Regions from separate parts of the Treponema denticola genome, predicted to be linked through region 3. Evidence: riboswitches for the same ligand, from Rfam matches in the RefSeq annotation. Region 3 holds a riboswitch; each other region holds the start of a gene.
The links. Region 3 has a riboswitch for cobalamin ahead of E4N78_RS10885 (ABC transporter substrate-binding protein). Riboswitches for the same ligand answer to the same signal wherever they lie in the genome.
Positions count from the first base shown of each region.

Region 1 (3,280 bases), 1.3 Mb from region 3:
AATACCTCCTTAGTCTTGCGTTTTAAATAATCACGCAATATATCATTTGCTATACATTCTTCAATCGCTTTTTGAAAACCGTTTTGAGGATCTGTTTTTTTCCATCTTCGTACCGTTTCTACAAATATTGTGTACTCATACATCGTTTTGCAGTTTTTAAGCAAGGGATGGCGATTTTGCTGATTTATGTTTATTATCTTAACGGTCAACTCAAGATTAGGTTTTACCGCCTTTTCTATAAAAGCATCTGATAGTTTTAATGTTTTATCGGAAGGATAGGTTTCATCCCCATTATAAAATACATAAAATTCGGGCGTCGGAATGTTTAAGAGTTTACGGCTGTATTTTTCTTTTGATTCAAATAGAGTTTCATAAAGGCGGCTTATGTATTCAAGGCAACGTAAAGGCATATTTGGGTTTATAGTGGATTGATGCTCTACCAGCACTATGATTTTGTTATCAATAAGATATGACACATCATTATAGAATGTCATATAAAGTACCTGATCAAGCCTTACATTTTTCAGCTGTGCTGTAGCCGTAAGTTTGGTGCCGTGTAATGCATTATAAAGAGACAAAAAATTCTCTTTCGCCTTTTCATCTTCACTGAACAAATCAACAAAAACCGAATCCTTGTATTTTCTGTTTGAAGTACTCATATCACACCTCTTTTTAATTGGTAATGAAATTACAAATTATCCACTACCAATTAACTCTCAATCCCCCTTACAAATCAAGTATATCATAGAACAGTAGATTTTTCAATTGTCAGAGTGTTGAATCTCGATTGGATTGGTGTACCGATTTTGACATCTTGACTTATTTTTTATAAAAGTATAGAATTGTGTTTAAATAACGGTTTCGGTCTTGGTGCTCCTTTTAGCTAAGGAGTGAAAAGGGAATCAGGTGAAAGTCCTGAGCAGTCCGGCTGACGTAAGTGAGAGAGTTGGTTTTCAAAATGCCACTGGTTTATTCCGGGAAGGCGAAAATCAATGATGACCTCCGAGCCGTAAGACCTGCCAATGACTATGAGGGTAAAATGCAAGTTTTGCCCGTGCCGCACTCTGCTTGGACTCATGAGTTGCAGCAAAATTTATCGTGTTAATCATATTTATTTCCTCTATTGCTCCTTGGGCTGTTTGAAGATTTTGTCAAGTTTTCTTCGTTTAGCCTTGAGTACATCCGATTGATACCCTTGGGTGTACATTTTGAGGAAACCTAAATCCCTTTGCGGACCGGAATCGTTTTTCTTTATTTAAATCAAAATTCGAATTTTCTCCCTGATAACTTTCAAAAATACGGCTTTTAATGTATAATCATCATAAACTATTTTTAAGAAGGATTTTATGGCGAATACATACGAAAAACTTTTAAGCACTATAACGGAAGCTGCAAATACGGCTAATCTGGCAGAAGACGATTACATATCCCTTTTAAGCCCTGAAAGAGAGATGCATGTTTCAATACCCGTAAAAATGGATAACGGAAAAATCAAGGTTTTTAGCGGATACAGGGTCCAGCATTCTACATTAAGAGGCCCGGCAAAGGGAGGTATAAGATTTCACCAAGATGTAAACATCGATGAGGTACGCTCCCTTGCTGCATGGATGACCTTTAAGTGTGCCGTTGCCGACATTCCCTACGGGGGAGGAAAAGGAGGCATCTGTGTAGACCCTTCAAAACTTTCAGAAACGGAACTTGAAAAGCTGACAAGAGGATACACAAGGCGGATTGCATCTTTTATAGGCCCTAAGATAGATATACCTGCCCCGGACGTCGGAACAAATGCAAAGGTTATGTCCTGGATAGCGGACAGCTACAGTGAATATGCCGGAGAATTCAGCCCCGCAGTTGTTACGGGAAAACCGCTTCCTCTCGGCGGGTCTAAAGGACGAGTAGAAGCCACAGGCCGGGGAGTTCTTTTTGCAACAAGGGAAATTTTAAAGAAACTTAATAAAAACTTAAAAGACCAAAGTGTAGTTATTCAAGGTCTTGGAAATGTCGGCGGCGTTACTGCAGATCTTTTTTATAAAGAGGAAGCCAAGATAATTGCAATAAGCGATACAAGCAGCGCAATATACAATGAAAAAGGCTTAAATATTCCTCAAATACTCAAACACAAAAAAGAAGGAAAAAAACTCAATTCTTTTGCCGGAGATTTTACAAGGCTCTCCAATGAAGAACTATTGGAGCTTAAAGCCGATATTTTAATTCCGGCGGCCCTCGAAAATCAAATTACCGAAAAAAATGCATCAAATATTAAGGCTTCCATAATCATCGAGGCTGCAAACGGCCCCGTTACCCCTGAAGCCGATAAAATCCTCGAAAAAAATAACATTATAACTGTGCCCGATGTTCTTGCAAATTCAGGAGGCGTAATCGTTTCATACTTTGAATGGGTGCAAAACCTGCAAAGCTTTTATTGGACGGAAGAAGAAGTCAACAAGCGCCTTGAAGATAAGATGATTGAAGCCTTCAAGCTGGTATGGGATGAAAAAGAAGCCTATAATGTCAGCATGAGAAAGGCTGCCTATATTAAGGCTTTAAAGCAGCTTGTAGAAACTCAAAAAGTTAAGGGAATTAACTAAACCGGCTTTTTTAAAGTTTGTCTATCAGCATTGAACACTTACCCGACGGAATCGGCAAGGTCTTCTTCTTTTCGTTTAGGATATTTATGGTAAAATAATAGAGCTTTTCGCTTTCCATGTGAATCTCCCATCCCCTCTGGCTCTTGGACGAAAGAATAGTGATTAGGTTTCTTTTAAGGCTTAAGTTTTCAATACCCATGACTTCAAGATTGGGAACAGTCCAGTTGACAGTCTTACGCGGGAGACTTATCGAAAGACCTATAACATTTTCTATCATAAGACTTATTGTAGAAAGGCCGACCCTTAAAAGGTACTGTTTTCTAGGGAAAGCAGGTTTTCCCTTCCAATGTGCAGGCCCTTCCTTTACCGGAGAATAAGCTTCCCATAAGAAGCCTTGTTTTTTTGAGTTTCCTGCGGGAGAAAGGGTTTCAAGCACGTAGTATAAATGTCTTATAGCACATTCACGGGCTAATTCCCAACGGTTATATTTTTCAAGTCCCTTTATAACAACAAAATTTAAAATAGGAAAAACGCTGCCGCAGGCACCGTTTCCGGCCTCATCATATTCGGGCTCATTAGCGGCAAGGCTTGGAAAAGGATGATCAACACCGAAAGTGTTAGGGTTTGATAAATGTTCAACCAAAAGAGCGGCCTTATCTTCGTTAGGAATTTCGGCAAGCATGGGCCAAAAA
Region 1 covers NZ_CP038800.1:1,001,945-1,005,224, reverse strand. Annotated here, with positions in the region: gene E4N78_RS04540 (Rpn family recombination-promoting nuclease/putative transposase) at 1-659, opposite strand, end outside; cobalamin riboswitch at 852-1,038, shown strand; gene E4N78_RS04535 (Glu/Leu/Phe/Val family dehydrogenase) at 1,347-2,588, shown strand; gene E4N78_RS04530 (MGH1-like glycoside hydrolase domain-containing protein) at 2,599-3,280, opposite strand, start outside.
Region 1: linked by a shared signal. The riboswitch ahead of E4N78_RS04535 (Glu/Leu/Phe/Val family dehydrogenase) and the one ahead of E4N78_RS10885 (ABC transporter substrate-binding protein) in region 3 are both predicted to bind cobalamin.

Region 2 (3,280 bases), 370 kb from region 3:
GGCAGCTTCAACCTCTTTACTTGTATTTTCAAATATAGATAATGTATTAATCCATTTGCCGTACTTGGCATAGGATTCAAAGGGAGAAACAGGGCTGAATTTAGTCATAGACTTAATTGAATTTTCAAAATTGCTTACCATTGTTTCTTTTGTTGTTGAAGCAGGAACATATGTCGGCCATGATTTATCACCTCCAACAATCCATGAGATGCTATATGAGGTGAATCTTCCATGCCAGTGAAGGATACCATCTCCATGTCTATCCGGCGGAATCAGAATAAGATATTTCACACTCCTTAATTCTTTAGTATCGGTTACAGCTTCAAAAGCTTCCCAAAAAAGGCCTTCTTGATCAGGAGCTGCTTGTTTACCGATGTACTTATACTCGCAAGGCATTTCAAATTTACTTCCATCCCGCTTTTGAATTGTAAATATGACAGTATTTGTTCCATCAAATTTTGCACTTACAACAGGACTTGCATACATATCTGCAACAGCAGCTTTTAAACCATCTTCCGTATAATAAGGCATCTTAGCCGCTGTTTCTTTGTATACGGCATTTAAGGAACTATCATCTTTTACGATATCGATAGAAATCCATTCACCTTTCCACGCAGCAAGTTCTTTGCCTGCTTCAACTTTCATGCTTCCGATTGTGCTAGGCATTGATTTACAGGCAGTAAAAATAACTGCGAGTGTAACCAGTATAAGTGCAATCTTTGCACCCATTCTTTTATTAACCATAATTAAACTCCTTTAAGTTAATATAAGTTATATGTAGCTAACTTTTTATTTAAACAAGAAACAATTCTTGACTTAAAGTAAAAAGAAACTAGCCTTTTTTATTTTCCGCAGAACAGCCGCAGCATCCGCAACCGCAGCCGCTCTTAGGATTGATATTTTTTTCTCCGCAGCTGCAGGCTGAAGCCTTACCCTTAAATATCCTGTAATATTTACGGATGAGTAAGAGAATCACGCCTGCAACTATAGAAATAGTCAAAACCATTCCCAATGTCATAAGGCAATCCTTATTTGACAGGCACTGCCTCAATCCAAAGTACGGCATCCTGTGAAAGTTCTTTACCGGCAAATTCTTTTACATTACCTGCACCGAGGGCAGCAAAGCCCCAGTATCCGGCCTTATGAGGAACAAAGGAGAAGTTTCCGTTTGCGTCGGCTAAAATAGTAGCGGCGGCATTTTTTGGTTTTGCCTTCTTCTCAAATTTGCTTTTTTTCATGTTTACATCAAAGTTGATATATTCAACTTCAATTTCCGCATTGGGAACAGGCTTACCTTTTGAGTCTACAACAGTACCTCTGAAAAGTCCGCCTACCCAAACATCGTAAGGCTTTACCAATGGCATGATTTCGGGATAACCTTCGGCACATCTTGCACTCCAGTCCGTATCAAGACCTGCCTTATTGATAAAGACCTTGGTAATCTGCTGGATATAGACATCTTCGGCACCTTCATAGTAAGGATGAGGAACAGCTACCAAAGCCCAGTCTCCGCCTCCCTTAAAACCGTTATCCTTATTTAGGTTAAGGTCATAGGCTGAAGCCGTATTTTCTAAAGTTGTAAACTCTGTTTTCTTTAAGGAAGGAAGAAGATCCTGAATCTTTTCCTTGTGCACGGAAAAGAATTTTTCAAAACCCTTGATTTCTCCGGCTTCGTTTTTACCGATATCCATTGCGTGTTCTGCTTCTGCAGGATGTGTAAAAACAATCTTAAAGTCAACGGAATTGCCTTCAACTACTGAAGTCGGGGTATAAATCATTTGGAAGTGTGCAAATGAAGCCATAGCTACCAAGAATAAAAGTAAAACTATTCCTGTAAATTTTTTCATAAAAAACTCTCCTATAAATATTTTAGTCTAAAGACTCTTAATCTTAAGTTCAAAAAAGATAGGACCAAAAGTTTTGCTTTAAACTCACGGAAAAATCTTTTTTTTCAAATCCAAATGTAAATCAACACTTACAATCTATCTTATTCTCAAAAAAAAAGCAAGCCCCCAAAGACGGAACAGCAAACTTTTAATTAAAAATAAAGCGGAGATTAAATAAAGAAAACACGAAAAACGCAAGGCGTCAGCTTCGCTTATAGAAAAGACTGACAGTAAAATAGAGTTGCAATAATGAGTTTTCCGACTTTCCTTCCCTCCGAAGGATTCGTAATACAAATAGGCAGGTCTCCTGACTTATGATTTAAAGTTTATCGCCTTCCCATATTAACAGTGGCTTATGCTTCCAATACATAGAGGCATTATGATAAACAAACTCAATTACAGTAGCGGGGGCTGTGCCGGTTTTTCACCGGTTTCCCTTTTAATCTTAAAAATTAATTTAAGAACCTTATTTGTCTATAACCTTCGGGTAATTATAAATATTTCCAAAAAAAAAGCAAGCCCCCAACGGGACACCAATGGGGATTTGTTATCTATTTACTATCCTACTTATTTTCAGCCTTATCCGAAATCTTTTTAAAGATAGGAGGCCAAGCGAACATAACCACAAAAAGCAAGATTACTATTATCAGGGCCGCAGGCGAAAATCCTTCCTTGGGTTTTGCTCTTTCAGAAGGCTCTCCGTCAGAAGAAGATATATCGGCTTGTTTTGTGCTATCAGCCTGTTCGGCCGCATCTTCAATCTTACTGACCTCAAACCAAATAACTGCATCTTGAGAAAGTTCTTTCCCACCGAATTCCTTTTCCTTCCCTACCCCAAGAGCAGCAAAGCCCCAATATCCAGGACAAGGAGGAATAAACTCGAAAACGCCTGTATTATCCGCCATTATCATTCCGGCACCCGATTTTTGCAGTTTGGGTTCTCCGGTAAATTTCTTGTTTGCCATATCCACATCGTAGTTCATGTTTTCAAATTCAACCTGAGCATAAGGCACAGGTTTTCCATCGGAGTCCAAAACAAGGGCACGGATAACACCGCCCTCCCAAATCTCATATGGCTTTACCAAGGGCAAAATTTCAGGATAGCCTTCGGCAACCCTTGACTGCCAATCGGTTGAAAGTCCGGCCTTGTTAATAAAGACCTTAGCTATCTGCTGAATATATCCGTCATCGGCGGCTTCAAAATAAGGATGAGGAACGGCAACTAAAACCCAATCTCCGCCTCCCTTAAAACCGGCCTCTTTATTAAATTCAAGGGTATATGCAAAGGCCTTGTTTTCCGCAGATTCAAATTCTCCCTTTTTTAAAAAGGGCATTAAGTCGGTCTTGCTTTCTTTATGGATTGAATAAAATTCTTTTAACCCTTTTATTTCGCC
Region 2 covers NZ_CP038800.1:1,948,672-1,951,951, forward strand. Annotated here, with positions in the region: gene E4N78_RS09280 (ZinT/AdcA family metal-binding protein) at 1-744, opposite strand, end outside; gene E4N78_RS09285 (hypothetical protein) at 833-1,018, opposite strand; gene E4N78_RS09290 (DUF4198 domain-containing protein) at 1,029-1,847, opposite strand; cobalamin riboswitch at 2,168-2,370, opposite strand; gene E4N78_RS09295 (DUF4198 domain-containing protein) at 2,450-3,280, opposite strand, start outside.
Region 2: linked by a shared signal. The riboswitch ahead of E4N78_RS09290 (DUF4198 domain-containing protein) and the one ahead of E4N78_RS10885 (ABC transporter substrate-binding protein) in region 3 are both predicted to bind cobalamin.

Region 3 (3,280 bases):
AGCCCTCGCAGAAAATAATAGCTTGACTTATGAGGAAGCTCTTGCAAAGTTAAAGCAAAGATATGACGGCTATAAATTTTCCGAAGACGGAAAAAATATGTACAATCCATTTAGCTTGTTAAATGTTTTTGCCGATGGAAGGATGCGTGACTATTGGTTTGCAACAGGTACGCCGACATTTTTAGTAGAATACTTAAAGAAAGCTTATTACAATATCCCCGACCTTGACGGAAACGTAAAGATGAACGAATCCGGATTGGAAGCCTACCGAGCAGATGCAATAAATCCCTTACCCATTCTTTTCCAATCGGGATATTTGACAATTAAGGACTATAACGATTTTTCAAGACTGTACCGCTTGGGCTTTCCGAATGATGAAGTGCGTTACGGTTTTTTGGATAACTTGTTGCCTGCCTATACCTCGATAAGAACCGATAAAACGGGAGTTTCGATTTGGGAATTCTACGAGCAGATAGAAGCCGGAGATGTAGACGGCTTTATGCAAAAGATGAAGGGAATAATTTCAGGAATACCCTACGATAACTTAACTGAAAAAGATTTAGCCTTGCGTGAACAAAATTATCAGACTGCCGTTTATCTTGTATTTGCATTGATGAATCAGTTTGTGCATACGGAAGTTCATTGTTCAACAGGCAGGGCTGATTGCGTTGTCGAATTTAAAGATAAGGTTTATATCTTTGAATTTAAGCTTACCTCAAATGAAACGGCGGAAAATGCCGTAAAACAAATCAAAGAAAAAAACTATGCCGACAAGTATTCAGGCCGCGGTAAAAAAATTATAGCAATCGGTTCAAGTTTTGACGAAGCTAATCGGACTATCAAAGATTGGAAGACTGAGATTATAGTTTAAGTGAGGTAATGTATAACAGGGGCTGCCTTATATTCTTGTTTACAAAAAAAGGTATATAATATTTTATTTTCCTGTTATTTTTAGTAAAGAGCCGGTATCTATTCCTTTGTAATAAATATATTAATTTTGATATGTGTACTTGTATTAAATATAAAAAAAAGATATACTCATTCTCAATTGGAAAATATTTTCCTTAAAATTAAACAACCGAAATCGCATTAAGGTTCGGCGTAATTGCCGATTAAAAAGGAAATAGGTGAAAATCCTATGCAGTCCCGCTGCCGTAATTAAAGAGTTCTTTTCAATATGCCACTGAGTTTTTTGGGAAGGCGAAAAGAATGATGACTTTTAAGCCGGAAGACTTGCCCTAATGATTTTAGCTTTTGCTCCTTGCGAGAGACGGGGAGGATTGCAGATACTTATCGGCATTGTATGGTGCTTCCTTGTATTTACAAATCCTCTTGCAGGTTTTTCCTGTGAGAGGATTTGTTGCATTAAAGCGGATATCGGTAATATTTTGGAGGGGTTATGAAAAACTCATTTTTTAAAATCTTGTCGGCTGCATTTGCAGCTCTTGTTCTGTCCGCTGCTTGTTCTAAAACCGATTTGCCTCAGCAAGCTCAAAAAGGCGGGCACGTTGAAAATCTTGTTATCGGTACTAATTTAGCTCAGCAAAACGATTTCAGCTCGCAAAGGCAGAGACCAGACGCCTTACAGTACAACGCTTTAACGCAAGCACATTTTGTATACACCGATAAGAACGGAAAAATACACCCGTATTTTTTTAAATCCTTTAGCATTTCCAAAGATGCAAAACAATTGGTTTTTACTTTTCCTTCTACGGCTGTTTGGCATGACGGAAAGCCGGTTACAAAAGACGATATTCTTTTTACATTTGATTTTATGAAAAACGTAAGAAAAACTGGTTCTTTAAAAAACTTAGAAAAATGGGAAATTACCGGAGAAAACGAATGTACTCTTACCTTTTCGGAGCCTGATGCTTATTATTGGATTAATAATGCGGTTTTAAGCGCTTTGGTTTTTCCTAAACATGTCTGGGAAGGTGTTGAAGATTATCGCCAATATAATGGAAAGGATGCCGCATTAGGCTGCGGCCCTTATCGTCTTGTTTCTCTCGATAAAGATTCTCAAACGTCCGTTTATGAAGCTGTTCCTCAAAATGCCTTTTTGGGAGAGCTTACCGTTGACAAAATTACCGTACAGACTTATTCGGGTGAAGATACGCTTATGTTCGCAATGGCAAACGGAGAAATAGATGCTATGTTCAATTATGCAAATTCCGTTGATGTTACCGTAATCGATTCTTTTAAAGGAACCGACGGAATAGATTTCGGTGAAAGCGATTATGCCGGAAACTATCAGGTTACATATGGAATGGAAAGAAAGCCGTGTACAGATATTGCTTTCCGAAAGGCTTGCAGGCTTGCATTCGATTACGGTAAACTTGCCGCCGTTATTAATGGATCGTACGGTACGGCTCCGGGTGCAGGCATTATACCTCCTTCATGTAAAGGTTTTGACCCGTCTTTACCCATCCTTAAAACCGACATAAAAGAAGCTGCACGTCTTTTGGATGAAGCAGGCTATAAAGATATTAACGGGGACGGATTTAGAGAATACCCGGACGGTTCCGAATTAAAAGTTATGGTAACACAGCAATTTTCAACTAGAAATAAGGAACTGTTTAACCGCATGTCCGATGTAATTATGGCCTCGTTAAAAAACATAGGCGTTAAGACTTATGTCGATGAAGAAAGCTTAAGGAACGACGAAGTTTGGGAGCAAAATATAATTGATGGAAATTATGATATTTCAATCGGCTATACCACTTCGGGAATGGCTCAATATACAAGTGCTTTTAGGTATTTTTTAGCCGATCCCAGATTTGAAGGTGAAAATACATGGATTTGGGGAACCTTTCATAATGATGAATTTAAAGACACCTTTTTTGCCATGCAGCGGGCTTCCGATGATGAGACCTACATCAAAAATGTAAGAAAACTTCAAGCTATGGCAAATGATGTTGCTTTTGCTCAGGCGCTTTGTTGGGAAAAATGTTTTTTCCCATATAGAACGGATAAGTATGAGGGCTGGGATAACTATCCTTCTTGGGGTGTCATCCATCCGACAACATGGTTTGAGCTTAGAACAATAAAAAAATAAAGCTTCAAAGACAAAATGAGATCAACGGGTAAAAAATTTCTGTACGCTCTGTGTACGGTTTATATGATAATATCTCTTAGCTTTTTGCTCATTCATATTATGCCGGGGAAACCCATTATGTATTTGGTCGGGCAAGAAGAATACTATTATCTTTTGGATCAATACCCTGCCGAACTTGAAGCATTAAAATTGAAATTCGGACTTGATGATTCGTTATGGGTGCAA
Region 3 covers NZ_CP038800.1:2,320,358-2,323,637, reverse strand. Annotated here, with positions in the region: gene E4N78_RS10890 (ATP-binding protein) at 1-871, shown strand, start outside; cobalamin riboswitch at 1,076-1,255, shown strand; gene E4N78_RS10885 (ABC transporter substrate-binding protein) at 1,400-3,055, shown strand; gene E4N78_RS10880 (ABC transporter permease) at 3,119-3,280, shown strand, end outside.